DNA from 3 places in the Kitasatospora sp. NPDC127111 genome. Region 2 is predicted to be linked to each of the others. Evidence: riboswitches for the same ligand, from Rfam matches in the RefSeq annotation. Region 2 holds a riboswitch; each other region holds the start of a gene.

Region 1 (5,652 bases), on a different contig from region 2:
TCACCTGGGAGTTCGCCGCCGACCCGTACCCGGCGTACGCCTGGCTGCGCGAGCACGAGCCGGTGCACCGCACCACCCTGCCGAGCGGGGTCGAGGCCTGGCTGGTCACCCGGTACGCGGACGCCCGGCAGGCGCTCGCCGACAGCCGGCTCTCCAAGAACCCGGTGCACCACAGCGGGCAGGCGCACCGCACCGGCCGGGTCGGCATCCCGGGCGAGCGCCAGGCCGACCTGATGACGCACCTGCTGAACATCGACCCGCCGGACCACACCCGGCTGCGCCGGCTGGTGTCGAAGGCGTTCACGCCGCGCCGGGTGGCCGAGTTCGAGCCGCGGGTGCAGCAGCTCACGGACCGGTTGATCGACGGCTTCGCGGCCCGGGGCAGCGCCGACCTGATCCACGAGTTCGCCTTCCCGCTCCCCATCTACGCGATCTGCGACATGCTGGGCGTGCCGGCCGAGGACCAGGACGACTTCCGCGACTGGGCCGGGATGATGCTGCGGCACACGAAGCCGGGGCACGGCAGCGGCCAACGCGGCGGCGTGGGCCGGGCGGTGAAGCGGATGCGGGCGTACCTCGCCGAGCTGATCCACCGCAAGCGGGCGGACCTCGGCGACGACCTGATCTCCGGCCTGATCCGGGCCAGCGACCACGGTGAGCACCTGACCGAGAACGAGGCCGCGGCGATGGCCTTCATCCTGCTGTTCGCGGGGTTCGAGACGACCGTGAACCTGATCGGCAACGGCACGTACGCGCTGCTGCGCAACCCGGGCCAGCGGGCGCTGCTGCAGGAGTCGGTCGCCCGTGGCGAGAGCGGCCTGCTGGAAACCGGGATCGAGGAACTCCTGCGCTACGACGGGCCGGTGGAGCTGGCCACCTGGCGCTTCGCGACCAGCCCGCTGACCATCGGCGGGGTGGAGATCCCGGTCGGCGACCCGGTGCTGGTGGTGCTCGCCGCGGCGAACCGGGACCCCGCGCGGTTCGCCGACGAGAACGGCCTAGACCTGACCCGGACGGACAACCCGCACCTGGGTTTCGGGCACGGCATCCACTACTGCATCGGCGCCCCGCTGGCCCGGCTCGAAGGGCGGGCGGCACTGGCCACCCTGCTCACCCGGCTGCCGGATCTGCGGCTTGCCGAAAGCCCGGACAATCTGCGCTGGCGCGGCGGTCTGATCATGCGTGGACTTCGTGAGCTTCCGGTCGAATTCAGCCCGGAGAAGAAGGCCGTGGAGCCGTCCGCCGGCGCCGCCGACACCTCCGGCTGAGGCTCCGACACGCTGACGAGACGTCGCCGGTGCGTCGTTTTCCGGGGGTTGAACCACCATCAAAGCGGACATACCGCCTCCGTTGGTGGGCGATCGACCACACGCCGTAATTTCTGTGTGATATCGGCGATATGAGCTTGTGATTGGTAAGAGGATCTGTCTACTCTCCGTTGAGTTCGCAGCTGCGGACCTCGTGCGCGGGACGCCGAATCCTGCCCGCCGCGTCACGGGAAACCGACCAGAACCCTGGGCAGGGGCGGGGGAACCAGGTTTGTTGCCGTTCCCCACGGCTCGGGGTGAAGCCGCCCGAGCGGAAGCGATTCCGCGCACGGCGGCCGGGCCACCTCCCGGTCCGAACCCGACAGCTCACCTCGCAGGCGTGCGGAGAGGGACCTTCATGCTGTTCGTTGGAACTGGCCGTCACCGTCGTCGTACCCAGGCCGAGAAGGCCATCGCCGTCGCCGGTGTGGCCGGCGTCGGACTCGCGATGCCGATCCTCACCGCCACCGGCGCCTCGGCCGCCCCGGTCTCCACCTGGGACGCGGTCGCCCAGTGCGAGAGCGGCGGCAACTGGAGCATCAACACGGGCAACGGCTTCTACGGCGGTCTGCAGTTCACCTCCGGCACCTGGAAGGCGTACGGCGGCACGTCGTACGCGCCCCAGGCCAACCAGGCCAGCAAGGCGCAGCAGATCTCGGTCGCCGAGAAGGTCCTCGCCTCGCAGGGGCCGGGCGCCTGGCCGGTCTGCTCCCAGAAGGCCGGTCTGAGCAAGGGCGGCGCCCCGGCCGCGGTCGACACCTCGGCGGACGCCAAGCCCGCCGCGCAGCAGCCGGTCCAGAAGCCCGCCCAGCCGAAGCCGGTCCAGAAGCCCGCCCAGCCGGCCGGGCCGCAGGCGCAGAAGCCCGCCGCCCAGCAGTACGCGCAGCCGCAGGCCCAGCAGCAGACCCAGGCCCCGGCGTTCTCCGGCCACGACGGCTGGGACGCCGACGCGAAGGTGTACTGGTACCAGAACGACGGTGGTTGGTACTGGACCAGCCACCAGGACATCTACCAGCAGTACGCCGGCCACGCCGCGGGCCAGGCCGCGGGCCGGACCACGGGTCAGGAGGCTCCGGCGGCCGCGCAGAGCGCCCCGGCCGCGCCCGTCACCCAGCAGCGCTCCGGCCACGACTACACCGTCCGGTCCGGGGACACGCTGGCCGGCATCGCCGCCGCCCACGACGTCTCCGGCGGCTGGCAGACGCTGTACGACGGCAACCGCGGCACGGTCGGCGCCGACCCGAACCTGATCCTGCCCGGCCAGGTGCTCAACCTCGGCTGATCCGCCGCCGGCCCGGCGGGACCGGGCCGGCGCACACCACAGCCGGCCACCGCCGCCGACCAGCGCAGCCGGCCACCGCAGCCGGCCACCGCCGGAGCGTGCCGCCGCCGGCCACCGACGCCGGCCACCGCCGGAGCGTGCCGACGCCGACCGCCGGGAGCCCGCCGACACCGCGAACGGGGGCCGGATTCGGCCCCTTCGTCCCCGTCTGGTCGCCTTCCGCCGGGCAACCAGGTGAACTACCGGTGGGTAGAGCGGCCACACGCTGAGACGGGGCCGAGGTCAGCGTGGCCCCGGGAGCCCGTGCGGTTAGGCTCTGGTCGTAACGACTCCGCAATCGTCCGGCCGACAGCACCCACCGTCAGCCGAACCTGCTTCCGCTAGGAGATGCCTCGTGCCGTCCATCGATGTCGTCGTAGCCCGTGAGATCCTCGACTCGCGTGGCAACCCCACGGTCGAGGTCGAGGTCGGCCTCGACGACGGCAGCACCGGCCGTGCCGCCGTCCCCTCGGGTGCCTCCACCGGCGCCTTCGAGGCGCTGGAGCTGCGCGACGGTGACAAGAACCGCTACTTCGGCAAGGGCGTGGAGAAGGCCGTCCTGGCCGTCATCGAGCAGATCGGCCCGGAGCTGGTCGGCTACGACGCCACCGAGCAGCGCCTGATCGACCAGGCCATGCTCGACCTGGACGCCACCCCGGACAAGTCCTCGCTCGGCGCCAACGCCATCCTGGGCGTCTCGCTCGCCGTGGCGCACGCCGCCTCCGAGGCCAGCGACCTGCCGCTGTTCCGTTACCTGGGCGGCCCGAACGCGCACGTCCTGCCGGTCCCGATGATGAACATCCTCAACGGCGGCTCGCACGCGGACTCCAACGTCGACATCCAGGAGTTCATGATCGCCCCGATCGGCGCGGAGTCCTTCTCCGAGGCCGTCCGCTGGGGCGTCGAGGTCTACCACACCCTCAAGGGCGTCCTGAAGGAGCGCGGCCTCTCCACCGGTCTCGGCGACGAGGGCGGCTTCGCCCCGAACCTGGACAGCAACCGCGAGGCCCTGGACCTCATCACCGAGGCCATCCAGAAGGCCGGCTACGTGCCCGGCCGCGACGTGGCGCTGGCCCTGGACGTCGCCGCCTCCGAGTTCTACAAGGACGGCGCCTACCAGTTCGAGGGCAAGGCCCTCTCGGCCGCCGAGCTGATCGAGTACTACGCCGAGCTGGTCGCCGCGTACCCGCTGGTCTCCATCGAGGACCCGCTGGACGAGTCGGACTGGGACGGCTGGAAGGCCATGACCGTCAAGCTGGGCGACAAGGTCCAGCTGGTCGGCGACGACCTGTTCGTCACCAACCCGGCCCGCCTGGCCAAGGGCATCGAGACCGGCACCGCCAACGCGCTGCTGGTCAAGGTGAACCAGATCGGCTCGCTGACCGAGACCCTGGACGCCGTCGAGCTGGCCCAGCGCAACGGCTACCGCTGCATGATGTCGCACCGCTCCGGCGAGACCGAGGACGTCACCATCGCCGACCTGGCCGTCGCCACCAACTGCGGCCAGATCAAGACCGGTGCCCCGGCCCGCTCCGAGCGCGTCGCCAAGTACAACCAGCTGCTGCGCATCGAGGAGATCCTCGACGACGCCGCCGAGTACGCCGGCCGCGGCGCCTTCCCGCGCTTCAAGCACGAGGGCTGACCGAGTACGGCGGCTGACACACACTGATCGCACCGGTGCCCCGCCGGTTCACCCCGTAGGGTGGACGGCGGGGCACCGGCGCGACCAGGAGGGGAAACGGGAGATGGCAGGATGGCGGATCCCGGGCTTGGCGGCCCGGCCTCGCTTCACGAGCCGGGCGACCGTCCTCGTCCTGGTGCTCTGCTCGCTGGTGGCGATCCTCGCCTACCCGACGCGGCAGTTCATCTCGCAGCGTTCCGAGATCTCCGCCCAGCGGGCGAAGGCCGAACACGCCCGGCAGCAGGTCGAACAGCTGCGCCGGGAGAAGGCCCGCTGGCAGGACCCGGAGTACGTCAAGGCGCAGGCCCGCGCCCGGCTGCACTACGCGATGCCGGGGGAGACCCCGTACATCGCGGTGGACCCGGCCGGCCAGGGCGCCGCCAAGTCCTCCGTGCCCGCGCCCGCGCCGTCCGACGGTGTGGCCGCCGCTCCGGCGAAGGCCGCCAAGCCCTGGTACGCCAGCGTCTGGGACTCGGTGGACGCCGCCGACACCGCCGCCCTCGCCCCGCCCTCTCCACCCGCCCCTGCCCCCGCTGGAGCCAGCTCCCCCCATGACCACTGAGAACCACCCCTCCGTCTCCGACTCCGACGTCGCGGCGATCGCCGCGCAGCTCGGCCGGGTCCCGCGCGGTCTGCGCGGCGTGGCGCACCGCTGCCCCTGCGGCAACCCGGACGTCGTCGAGACGGCCCCCCGGCTCGCGGACGGCACGCCGTTCCCGACCCTCTACTACCTGACCTGCCCCAAGGCCGCCTCGCTGATCGGCACCCTGGAGGCGGACGGCGTGATGAAGGAGCAGACCGCCCGTCTCGCCGAGGACCCGGAGCTGGCCGCCGCCTACCAGAAGGCGCACGAGGACTACATCGCCCGCCGGGACGCCATCGAGGTGCTGGAGGGCTTCCCGAGCGCCGGCGGCATGCCGGACCGGGTGAAGTGCCTGCACGTGCTGGTCGGCCACTCGCTGGCGGCCGGCGAGGGCGTCAACCCGCTCGGCGACGAGGCGCTCGGCATGCTGGAGGACTGGTGGTCCAAGGGCCCGTGCGTCTCCGCCGCCGAGGTCGAGGCCGCCGGCGAGCGGGTCGCGCGGAACCGCGCCAAGGAGCAGGACCACGCGGCGGTGATCGCCGCCAAGGAGCAGAAGACCGCCGAGCGCGCCGCGAAGCGGGCCGCGGAGGAGGCAGCCTCCGCCGGGAACACCGAGGAGGCCGGCGAATGACCGTCAGCAGGGTGGCCGCGATCGACTGCGGCACCAACTCGATCCGGCTGCTGGTGGCCGACCTCGACCCGGAGACCGGGGCGATCACCGACCTCGACCGCCGGATGATCATCAACCGGCTCGGCCAGG
Region 2 (5,652 bases):
ACGGGCCGCCGGTGGCGAGGGCCTCGGCCAGGGCGGCCTGGACGTCCGGCAGGTCCTCCGGGTGGACGATCCGGTCGAGGTCGGGCGCGCCGGCCGGGGAGCCCTCGGCGGGCGGCGGCTGGCCCACCACCCGGTAGGCCTGGGTGTCCCAGAAGGTCTCGCCGGTGACCAGGTCGCGCTCGAAGGCGCCGTGCCCGGCGGAGCGGACGGCGAGCGAGAGCATCGGGTGGGCCAGCCCGGCGGCCCGGTCCGGGGCGTCCCCCGCCGTCCCCGCGGCGGGCCCGGGGCGGACGCCCCGGGGCACCCGGGTCTCGGCGTGCGCGTGGTCGAGCAGGTGGGAGAGCCGGTGGGCGCAGGCGTCGGCGAGCGTCTCCAGGACGTCGAGGTCGCGGCGCGGGACGGTGCCCCGGTGGGCGAGGGCGAGCGCCAGCACCCCGATCGGCTGCGCGTCGACGATCATCGGCAGGGTGATGATGGCGACCATGCCGGTGCCCATCCCGGTGTTGCGGTTGGGGTAGTCGACGCTGGTGCGCTCGGGGCTGAGCAGGTAGGGGCGGCGCAGGCGGAGCGCCATCGCGGCGGGCAGGTCGCCGGCCGGGTCGACCACGCTGTAGCGCTCGTGGGCCCAGTCGGGCAGGCCGTGCGAGGCGGTGAGCCGGAGCATGCCGGCGGAGTCGAGCAGGTAGAGCGCGGAGCCCTCACCGGTGATCCAGCTCGGGCCCTCGGCGAGGACCGTGCCCAGGAGTTCGGCGGCACTGGAGCAGCCGAGCAGTAAGCGGACGCAGCGCATGGCGCTGCGCGCGGTGGGGCTGCTGCGCGGCGTCCGGCTCTCGTCCTCGGAGGGGGGAAGCCACGGCGAGGACAGGTCCATGGGATCCTCCGGCGGTGTCTTATCGGACACTCAATTCTTAATACCTTATTTCTCATGGCGGCGAATGGTGATCCGGGCGCCGCACCCGGTCCCGCGGCGCCGCACCCGGTCCCGCGGCGCCGCACCCGGTCCCGGGGCGCCGGTCCTCCGCGTCGGGACCTGGTCCCGCGGTCGAGTAGACTGTGCTGTCGACGCGGGCCTATAGCTCAGACGGTTAGAGCGCTTCCCTGATAAGGAAGAGGCCACAGGTTCAAGTCCTGTTAGGCCCACCGCGTCGAAGGGCCCGGAGCGATCACGCTCCGGGCCCTTCCGCATGTCCGGCCGCGTTCCACGCGCCCCGGCCCCCCGCTCCCGGTGCTACGCCCCCGGCCAGTCGCGGAGACCGTGGGTGAGGACGGTGATCAGCCGGTCCTGGGTGTCGCCGAGGTCCTCCGCGAGCTGGAAGGCGCCGCCGATGGAGAGCGAGGCGAAGCCGTGCGCCACCGAGCGGACCGCGCGGGCGGCGTGGATCGCCTCCGACCCGTCGAGGCCGTACGCGCGCAGCACCGCGATGATCACGCCGACCAGCCGGGTCGCCGCCCGGGTGAGCTCGTCGTCCGGCTGCGGGGCCTGGGGGAGCGCGTTGTAGCGGTGCGGGTACTCGGTGGCGTAGCCGTGGTAGGCGCGCAGCACGGCGGCGACGGCGTCGTCCCCGCCGCGGCCGAGGGCGGCCCCGGCGAGCCGGTCGGCGAGCTCCTCGGTGACCCGGACGGCGACCAGCCGGCGCAGTTCGGCCAGCCCGCCGCTCACGTGCTTGTACAGCGAGGGAGTGGCCACTCCGGCCCGCGCGGCGACGGCGGCCAGGGTGAGGGCCTCGGGGCCCTGCTCGTCGATGAGGGCGAGGGCGTGGCCGACGACCTGCTCGGGGGTGAGTCCTACGCGGGGCATGGGGGTTCTCCGTGGTTGCGGCGGCGGTGGCGGCGGCGCGTGGCCGGCGCGTGGGCCGGTGGGTGGGCGTGGGCCGGCGCGTGGGTGGTGCGTGGGCGGCCGGTGCGCGGGCGGGGTTCAGGCCAGCTCGGCGAGGAACGTCAGCAGCGCGTCGGCGGTGGCCCGCGGGTGGTCGGCCATCGGGTAGTGGCCCGCTCCCTCGATCATCACCTTGCGGGCGCGCAGCGCGGCGGCCTGCCGGTCGGCGACCAGCTCCGGCCGGGGGAAGTCGGGGTCCTTGCCGCCCATCACGACCAGGGCCGGGCAGCGCACGGCCGCGGTCCAGCCGGCGGGCGCGGAGTCACCGCGGACGTAGCCGCGGGTCGCGGTCCTGCGCCCGGGCGTGCGCATCGCGGCGACCAGCCCGTCCACGTACGCGTCGAGGTCGGCCGGCTTGGCGGTCGGGTAGGCCATCCTGCGGTGGTAGAGGCCCCAGAACGCGGGCGAGTGCACCAGCAGCGTGCCCATCACGGCGAACATCGCGCGCTGCAGGGCGGTCGGCGGCAGGTTCTCCACGAAGGCGTCCAGCAGGACGATCCCGGCGACCCGCTCGGGGGCGTCCCCGGCGGCCTTGACCACGGTGGCGCCGGTGTACGAGTTGCCGGCCAGGACGGCGCGCTCGATGCCGAGGTGGTCGAGCAGGGCGAGGACGTCGGTGGCGATCGCGGCCGGCGAGTAGTCGTCCCAGACGATCGAGGACTCGCCGAAGCCGCGCAGGTCCATGGTGATCACCCGGCGGCCGGCCGCGGTCAGCAGCGGGCGCAGGTGCCGGTAGGCGGCCCGGCTGTCCAGCATCCCGGGGAGCAGGACGACGGGGACGCCCTCGCCCTGCTCGGTGTCGTCGTAGGCGAGCCGGCCGCCGGTGACGTCGAGGTACTGGGTGGTGGGGGCGGTGGTGCCGGACATGGGGGCCTCCTGGGTCCGCCGGGCTCGGGTGTCGGCGGTGCTGCCGACACCCACAAAGCTAAGGCTAATAGCCTTAGCCGTCAAGCTATTGGCAGAAGCTGAAGGCGGCCCCGGTCCGGGCGGCCGGTCAGACGCCGTCCACCTTGAACGGGTCGTGCTCGGTCAGCAGCTTCTCCAGCCGGGCCTGGTCGACCCGGGTGACGATCTCGCTGGTCTCCTGCCGGTCGCGGATCACCTTGGCCAGGGTGAACGAGGAGGTGACGGTGTAGAGCAGGCCGATCCCGAGGAAGGCCCGGGTCCAGCCGCCCACCGGGAGGTAGGCGATCCCGACCGCGAGGGCGGTGCCCGAGATCGCGAAGGAGAGCACGGCCTGGACGAAGTACGCGGCCGTGGTGCGTGACTGCATCGGTGCGTTCATGGCGCCAGGATGGTCGCGCCAGCCGGGCCGCACATGAGTAGGAGTACTCAGAACGACGGTCGTTCGTTGACGTCCCATCACGTTCGGTAGTGTGAGTTGTCGTCAATCGCCCCAAAACGCCCATCGGGTCGCGTAAGGTCCGTGCTGGCCCCGCTCGTCCCGGACGGACGGCTTGGAATCAGGGGCTCCTAGGATTAACGTTTGATAACGCAGCGCGGTCCGCAACGCCGTACCCAGACGGCACCGTGCGCCGTCGCCTAATCCCGCCGGCCGGCCTCCGGGCAGGCCAGGGAGCCGGGGAACCACGTTCCTTGGGGTGAATCGGCCGGGCCCAGGCCCAGCCGTAGGAGACCTTCCTGCTCCGAACCCGTCAGCTAACCCGGTAGGCGCGAAGGAAGGAAAGGAGCGCGCCTCCGTGGCGTCGACGCACTCTCCGGCACACCTGCCCGGCTCCGCAGCCGGCACCCAGCTGCTCGAACCCTGGCCCGTGTACGGTGCCGGGCCCGGCGGGCCCGCCGACGAGGCCGCCCCGCAGGCCACCGAGACCAACCGGCACCGGATGCCGCGTCAGACCCGCGGGACCGCGCCGCTGCTCGGCGTCACCGCCGTCGCCGCCACCCTCGGCGCCACCGGCTTCGCCTCCGCGACCCCGGCCGCCGCGCCCGCCGTCGAGGCCCCCGACGAGGCCCCGGTCGCCCTCTCCGCCGACCCCGGCCTCGCGCTCGCCGCCCGGATCCAGCAGCAGGCCGACAGCCAGCGCACCGCCGCCGAGGAGACCGCCCGCCTCCAGGCCGCCAAGGAGGCCGAGGCCAAGCGCGCCGCCCAGCAGCAGGAGGCCAAGCGCGCCGCCGAGGAGGCCGAGAAGGCCAAGCTCGCCGCCCTCAACCTGCCGGTGCGCGACTACAACCTCTCCGCCCACTACGGCCAGAGCGCCTCCTACTGGGCCCACCTGCACACCGGTCTCGACTTCGCCGCCGACACCGGCACCCCGGTGTACGCGGTCGGCCAGGGCACCATCACCTCGGCCGGCTGGGCGGGCTCCTACGGCTACCGGATCGTCGAGACGCTGCCCGACGGCACCGAGATCTGGTACTGCCACCTCTCCTCGATCATCAAGGGCTCCGGCAAGGTCGTCCCCGGCCAGCAGCTCGGCAAGGTCGGCGCCACCGGCAACGTCACCGGCCCGCACCTGCACCTGGAGGTGCGCCCCGGCGGCGGCGCCCCGGTCGACCCGGAGACCTGGTTCGAGCAGCGCGGCATCACCCCCTGACAGCCCGCCCGGCCCCGGCCGTCACCCTCCGCGAGGGGCTCGGCGGCCGGGGCCGCGACGCTCACTCCGGCGGCAGCTGCGCCAGGTACGCGTCGATCTCCTCCTGGCCCGGCTCCGGCGCCAGGTCCGGGAACTCCGCCAGCAGCATCCTCGGCAGCCCCGGCACCGTCCACGCCCCGCACAGGTCCAGCGCCGCCTCGGCCGCCGCCTCCTCGAACGCGCCGAAATCCCCGGCCAGCTCGTCCGGCATCGGCCGGCCCAGCGCCGTCAGCTCCGCCAGGTTGCGGTAGCTGCGCCGCATCAGCCCCTGCTCCAGCAGCCGCCGGGCCCCGTCGGTGGCCATCCCCACGCTCAGCGTCCGGGCCGGACCCCAGCCCTCCTCGTCGAGCTCGTCCAGCCAGCCCGCCTCCGCCAGCGCCTCGAACCCGGCCCGCCGTTCCTCCCCGGACAGCTCCCGGAACGCCGTCAGCCACTCCCGCACCGCCGCCGCGTCCGCGACGTCCACGCCGTGCGCGTGCAGCAGCAGCGCGTACAGCCGGGGCCAGGTCACCAGATCGGCCCGGCGCAGCAGCCCGGCCGCCACCTCGCCCTGCCACTCGGCCTCGGCGTGCAGCCGCTCCTGCCGCTTGGCGTTCAGCCGCTTCACCGCCCGCTGGTGGTCGATCAGCAGCCGCACCGCCTCGCCGTACGCCAGCGGGTCCTGCTCCGGCGCGGGCTGCACGTACAGGTGGAGCCGCTCGTACAGCAACTGCTCCACCGCGTCCGAGGTCAGCTCCGGCCAGCCGTCGCGCATCCTGCCCTCGCCCAGCTCCAGCAGCGCCAGCACCGCCCGCAGCGGCTCCGCGGCCACCGGCGCCCGGCCCTCGGCCTCCGCCCAGGCGAGCAGTTCGGCGGCCTTGGTGCGCGGGGCGAGCCGCAGGTCTTCATCGTTCATGTCACGTACGGTAACCGCAAAGCCCGGGTAGGGTCGGCTGACATGGTCCCCGTCCGACTCACCGGCCCCCGCCTGGCCATCCGCGAGTTCCAGCACACCCCGGGCGACGTCGACGCGCTGCACGCGATCTTCGGCGACCCGGAGGCCACCCGCTACCTGCCCTTCGAACCGCGCGACCGGGAGGACTGCGCGGACCAGATCGAGCAGTACCTGGAGGAGGCGCTCCGCGAGGAACGGACGGTCTACCGGCTCGCCGTGACCCGGCGCGCCGACGCGGACGACCCGGC
Region 3 (5,652 bases), on a different contig from region 2:
GCCGCCGCACCTCGTCGAGCCACAGGCCGGTGAACTCGCCCAGCCCGAGGCCGAGTTCGGCCCGGAGCACGCCGTCCATCCACTGCTCCCGGCCCTCGTTCCCCCCGCCTGACGGCCGGGCGGCGCCCCCAGGGCCGGCCGCCGCCACCGCGCGGTAGAGGCCGACCAGGCGCTCGGGCCCGTACCTGCGGGCGATCAGCTCGCAGGCCAGCCAGGCCTGCTCGTAGGCCTGGGCGATGCCGTCGGCCCCGGCGGTGAAGGCCTGGTCGGCGGGCAGCGCCGAGGGCAGCCGGCCGGCGGCGACGTCGCGGGCCAGCTCGGGGGCGATCTGCTTCGGTGACCGGCCCGAGCCGCGGTAGCCGGTCCAGTCGGCGACGCCCTCGGACAGCCAGAGCGGCGTCCAGGCCCGGGTGTCGGCCCGGGTCGCCACGTGCACCGCCTCGTGGGTGACGACCACCTGGCGGCCGAAGTCGCTGAGCCCGCCGAACGCCTCGGGGTTGACCAGCACCCGGTCGGCCGGGGTGTGCCAGGGCGCGCCGGGCGCCGCGGTGGTGACCGCCGCCATGCCGGCCCAGCTCGCCGTGTCGGCCTCCAGCAGGCGGGCGAACTGCTGCTCGGTGGCGGGCAGTTGGAGCAGCAGCCGCCCGGCCCAGTGCTCGCCCCAGACCGCGCCGACCGCCGGCACGGCACGGTCGGCGGCGGCGGCGAGCGCCGAAGGGTCCGGCCCGCCGGCCACGCCGAGCACCAGGGAGTGGTCGCCGCGCACGGTCGTGACGGTGCCGAGGTCCCACAGCGGCGGCGGGCCGCCCGTGCTCTCCTCCCGCTCGACCTGCCAGCCCCCGTCGGTGCGCCGCAGCGCCAGCCGGCGTGGGTACACCACCGGGTACGCGTCGTAGCCGGCCACCTGGACGGTCAGCTCGGCGGTGGCGGTGAGCCGGTCGGGCGCACCGCCGGGGCCGAGCACCAGGTTCCGGTAGCCGGCCTCGGCCAGCGGCAGTGCGGGCGGCCCGGCGGCCAGGGCCCGGGCCCGCGCGGCCAGCAGCGCGGCCACCTCGGCCCGGTGGTCCGCCACCGCCGCGGCGGGCGCGGCCGGCGCGGCGCCGGGCAGCGAGAGCTGGGCCAGCCCGCCGGCGGCGAGCAGCAGCGCGCCGCGCCGGGACAGCACGCAGCGGCGGACCCCGGGGTCACCGTCCGGCCGCCGGGCCGGGGGCGCGCCGGCGGGAGGCGGGATGAGTCCGGGGCGACTCAGAGCCGGATCACCCCGGCGACCGGCATGGCGTTGACGCTCTCGTACCGCACCTTGGCGCCCGGGTAGGGGGCGTGCACGATCACCCCGCCGCCGGCGTACATGCCGACGTGGTGCATGTCCCGGTAGAAGATCACCAGGTCTCCCGGTCGCGCGTCGGAGAGGCTGACCCGCTGGCCGGCGTACGCCTGGGCCTGCGAGGTGCGCGGCAGGGTCACTCCGGCCTGCCGCCAGCTCCAGTACATCAGACCGGAGCAGTCGAACGCACGGGGCCCGGTGGATCCGTACACGTAGGGCGCGCCGATCATCTTCACGGCGGCGGCCAGGGCGGCGGCGCCGCGTTCGGAGGCGGGCGGAGTGGTGCCCAGGTCGAGCCGGTCGGTGCCGCGGGTGGCGCGCTGCTCGGCCTCGCGGGCGTCCTGGGCGGTCATCCGGGCCCGCTCGCCGGCGTCCAGGCTGTTGAGCAGCTTCTGCGCCGCGGCCAGCCGCTGCTGGATCTGCTGCTTGCCCTCGGCGAGCGCGCGGCGGGTCTGGTCCAGTTCGGCGAGTTTGACGGAGGTCTCGGCCCGGCGCTGGTCGAGCCGGCGCTGACGGGCCACCACCTCGTGCAGGGTGTCGTTCTGCCGCTCGGCCTCCTGGTCGAGGGAGCGGGCCCTGGAGAGGTAGCCCTCGGGGTCGGTGGAGAGCATCAGCTGGACGGTCCGGGCCAGGCCGCCGCCGCGGTATTCGGCGCCGGCCACGGTGGCGAGGTCGCCGCGCAGCTGGTTGAGCTCGTCCTGGGCGACGGCGACCTGCTGCTGCAGGGTGCCGGTCTCGTGCTGCAGCCGCTGCTGGGCGTCGAGCGCCGCGTTGTACTTCTCGGAGGCCTGCTCGGCCTCGTCGTAGAGCTGCTCGACCTGGGCCTTGACGTCCTTGCGGTTCGACGGCGCGTCCGGCGCGCCGGGGGCGGCCTGGGCGGTGCCGCCGGCCGCCATGCCCAGGACGGTGGTGGCCGCCGCGGTGAGCACCAGCGCACGGGCGAGAGCGTGCGCACCTGACAGCGGGGAACGGCGGTGCACGGCCATGCGACGGCGGCTCCAATCCTGCGGCCCGGCCCCGCCGCCGCACCGGGGCGGGCGGCTCTCCAGCGGGAGTCCGGTGGCAGACGTTAGCGAGTCCGGGCGAGCGAGTCCAAACCCCTCCCAACCCGAATATTCGCCCACCAATCGGACATCAGCCCGAGCCGCCGGAAAAGCCGCAGGCCCGGCCTCCCGCGAGGGAGACCGGGCCCGTGAGCGCCCGAGCGGGGATCAGACCCGCACGATGGAGGCCAGCGGCATGTTGGAGACGGCCTCGTAGCGGACCGACGCACCCGGCTTGGGAGCGTGCAGCACCTGGCCGTTGCCCGCGTAGATCCCGACGTGGTGGGCGTCGCTGTAGAAGATCAGCAGGTCGCCGGGCTGGGCCTGGGAGATGTCCGAGCCGATCCGGGTGCCGGCACCCGCCTGCTCCTGGGAGGTGCGCGGCAGCGACACGTCGACCTGGTTGAACGCCCAGACCATCAGGCCCGAGCAGTCGAAGGAGTTCGGGCCCGCGGCGCCGTAGACGTACGGGCTGCCGACCTTGGTGGCCGCGATGGACAGCGCGGCGGCGCCGCGCGAGCTGCCCGCGGCGACCGGCTTGGGGGCCGGCGTGGACGCCTGCGAACTGCCGCTGAGGTCGGTGCGGCCGCTGTCGCGCGAGGCGCGGTCGGCGTCCGCCTTCGCGGTGGCCGCGGCCTTGGCGGCGGCGTCCGCCTTCGCCTTCGCCTCGGCGGCGGCCTTCTCCTCGGCCGCGCGCATCGCCTGGCGCTCCTGCTCGGTCAGCGTGTTGAGCAGCTCCTGGGCCTTGGCCAGCTTGGCCTGGACCTCCTCCTTGGAGGCCTTCAGCTGCTGGGTGGTGGCCTCCAGCTCGCCGAGCTTGGCCTGGGCCTCGTTGCGGTCCTGGTCGAGCCTGCGCTGCTGCTCCTGGAGCTCCTTCAGCGCGCCGGACTGGGTGCTGCTCGCCTGGGTCAGGGCCCCGGCCTGGTTGAGGAAGTTGTCCGGGCTGGACGAGAGCATCAGCTGGACGGTCGACGATATGCCGCCGGTGCGGTACTGCTCGCCGGCGATCTCGGCGAGGCCGCCCTGCGCGTCGGTGACCGCGGCCTGCTGGCGGGCCACCTTGTCCTGCAGCTGGCCGACCTGCTTCTGCAGCTCCTGCTGCTTGGCCTGGGCGCCGTTGTACTTCTCGGTCGCCTGCTCGGCCTGCTCGTTGAGCTGGTCGACCTGCTCCTTGACCTGGTCCTTGGTCGGCGTCGGGTCGGCGTGGGCACCGGACTGCGCGGAGAGGGCGACGGCGGCGGCGGCGACGCCGGTCAGGATCGAGACCTTGGCGCGGCCGGCAGGCTTGGGACGACGATGGGACGCCACGAAGGCGGACTCCTTCTTCCAACGCCCGCCTACCGGGTGAGCTGACGGGTTCGGGCCGGAAGCTGCCCTACGACGCCTCACCGGCCGTTCCACCGGCCGACCTGGCGCCGATTCACCCCGGAGGAACGTGGTTCCCCGGCTCCGCTCCACAGCGCCCCCGACTGCTGGGCTCCCCGTCCGACAGGTCGTGCGACCCGTCCCGCTGCTTCACGAACTCGGCGGTAAACCACCGCCGCCACCCGGGCTGGGTGATCGACTGTGCGGTGGTTCGAGGCACGACCCTAGTAACAGAACCGTGATCCGTTCAAATCCTTGTCAGAAAAAAGACGGAAGAATAACCAAGTTCATTTGTGAATATGACCGGGCGTGATCGGTGCCGTACGCGGAGCTGATCGCTTGTCACCCTGCCGCCGGACACGCCGGCGCCACCCCGGCTCCGGGGTGGCGCGGATCACAGGGCCGGGACGCGGCCCGCGGGCGTGTCGGTCCGTCAGACCCGGCGGATGGTGTTGATCGGCATCGCGTCGGCCTTCATCACCTTGACCACGTCACCGGTGTGCGGCGCGTGCACCACCATGCCGTTGCCGATGTACATCCCGACGTGGCTGCGGTCGCTGCGGTAGATGATCAGGTCGCCGGGCTGGGCCTCGGCGAGCGAGGGCACCCGGGCGCCGACGTTGCCCTGCGCCTGCGAGGTGCGCGGCAGCGAGATGCCGGCCTTCCCGTACGCCCAGACCATCAGGCCGGAGCAGTCGAAGGTGCTCGGGCCGGTGGCGCCCCAGACGTACGGCGAGCCCTGCTTGCTCATCGCGTTGGACACGGCCGCACCGGCGTAGCCGCCGGCCTGCGGCAGGCTGCCCAGGTCGGCCCGCTCGGAGCCGCGCGAGGCCCGGTCCTCCTGCTGCTGCTGGGCGCGCAGGGCGGCCCGGTCGGCCGCGCTGAGCGAGTTCAGCAGGTCCTGGGCCTCCTTGAGCTTCTTGTTGACGTCCGCCTTGGCCTGGTTCAGGTCCTTGGTGGTGCTGTCCAGCGAGGCCAGGATGGCGGCCGCCTCGGCCTTCTGCTGGTCCAGCCGGCGCTGCTGGTCCTGGAGGCCCTTGAGCGCCTCGGTCTGGCTGGAGCTGGCCTGCTGGACGCTGGAGGCCTTGTCCAGGTAGCCGGACGGGTCGGAGGAGAGCATCAGCTGGACGGACGGGTCGATGCCGCCGCTGCGGTACTGCTCGCCGGCCACCGCCGCCAGCCCGCCCTGAAGCTGGGTCATCTGGTCCTGGCCGCGGGCCACCTGGTCCTGCAGTTGGTCCGCCTGCTTGCGCAGCTGGTCCGCCCGCTCCTTGGCGCCGTTGTACTTCTCGGTCGCCTGCTCCGCCTCTTCCTGCAGCTGGTCGATCTGCGCCTTCACGTCGTCCTTCTTGGGGGACGGACTCGGTGCGGCGTGCGCGGCGACCTGGGCGGAGAGGGCGACCGCGGTCGCAGCGGCAGCGGTGAGCACGGAGACCCGCGCGCGGCTCGGCTGCTTGGGACGGCGGTGGGAGGCCAAGGGACCGGCTCCTTCTTCCAACGGACTCACCCGATCGGGTGAGAATCCGGAAAATAGGTTTGACGCCAGACCCTAGTGAAGATCCAGGCTTTCCGCCACTCCCCCGATGGCGTGAACTCCAGCCCGACGCCATGACTTCACGGAATCCCCACATCACCGCGAACCGGGCGCTGACCAGGTGTCACGCCGGTCCGGGCGGGGTTCGCGACAGCCTACGGCCGCGCCAGCCGGTTGAGCAGCAGCACCGAGGCGACGGGGCGCGCGCCCGCCTTCCGCACGCCCTCCGCGACCTCCCGGTCGGTGGAGACCACCACCACCGGCCGGCCCTGCGGCTCGGCCCGCACCAGGCGTCTGATCAGCTCGTCCGCCGTCTCCCCGGTCCGGCTGAACCGCACCCGGACCCCGCGCGGCGGCGCCATGATCACCGGCACGTCCAGGTCCTG

Evidence for each region. Region 2 has a riboswitch for cyclic di-AMP ahead of ACFVHB_RS20430 (M23 family metallopeptidase). Riboswitches for the same ligand answer to the same signal wherever they lie in the genome.
Region 1: it holds a riboswitch for cyclic di-AMP, as region 2 does, so the genes downstream of both, ACFVHB_RS38985 (transglycosylase family protein) here and ACFVHB_RS20430 (M23 family metallopeptidase) in region 2, are expected to answer to the same signal.
Region 3: it holds a riboswitch for cyclic di-AMP, as region 2 does, so the genes downstream of both, ACFVHB_RS31440 (NlpC/P60 family protein) here and ACFVHB_RS20430 (M23 family metallopeptidase) in region 2, are expected to answer to the same signal.

The regions. Positions count from the first base shown of each region.
Region 1 is NZ_JBHXTG010000130.1:2,318-7,969, forward strand. Features, by position in the region: gene ACFVHB_RS38980 (cytochrome P450) at 1-1,268, shown strand, start outside; cyclic di-AMP (ydaO/yuaA leader) riboswitch at 1,495-1,664, shown strand; gene ACFVHB_RS38985 (transglycosylase family protein) at 1,666-2,589, shown strand; gene eno (phosphopyruvate hydratase) at 2,984-4,270, shown strand; gene ACFVHB_RS38995 (septum formation initiator family protein) at 4,374-4,871, shown strand; gene ACFVHB_RS39000 (DUF501 domain-containing protein) at 4,843-5,523, shown strand; gene ACFVHB_RS39005 (exopolyphosphatase) at 5,520-5,652, shown strand, end outside.
Region 2 is NZ_JBHXTG010000032.1:21,830-27,481, reverse strand. Features, by position in the region: gene ACFVHB_RS20455 (SpoIIE family protein phosphatase) at 1-871, opposite strand, end outside; tRNA gene ACFVHB_RS20450 (tRNA-Ile) at 1,067-1,140, shown strand; gene ACFVHB_RS20445 (TetR/AcrR family transcriptional regulator) at 1,229-1,798, opposite strand; gene ACFVHB_RS20440 (alpha/beta fold hydrolase) at 1,916-2,743, opposite strand; gene ACFVHB_RS20435 (YiaA/YiaB family inner membrane protein) at 2,871-3,161, opposite strand; cyclic di-AMP (ydaO/yuaA leader) riboswitch at 3,406-3,564, shown strand; gene ACFVHB_RS20430 (M23 family metallopeptidase) at 3,577-4,431, shown strand; gene ACFVHB_RS20425 (hypothetical protein) at 4,493-5,365, opposite strand; gene ACFVHB_RS20420 (GNAT family N-acetyltransferase) at 5,408-5,652, shown strand, end outside.
Region 3 is NZ_JBHXTG010000069.1:8,445-14,096, forward strand. Features, by position in the region: gene ACFVHB_RS31430 (hypothetical protein) at 1-1,165, opposite strand, end outside; gene ACFVHB_RS31435 (NlpC/P60 family protein) at 1,246-2,310, opposite strand; gene ACFVHB_RS31440 (NlpC/P60 family protein) at 2,536-3,675, opposite strand; cyclic di-AMP (ydaO/yuaA leader) riboswitch at 3,686-3,839, opposite strand; gene ACFVHB_RS31445 (NlpC/P60 family protein) at 4,166-5,209, opposite strand; gene ACFVHB_RS31450 (NYN domain-containing protein) at 5,422-5,652, opposite strand, start outside.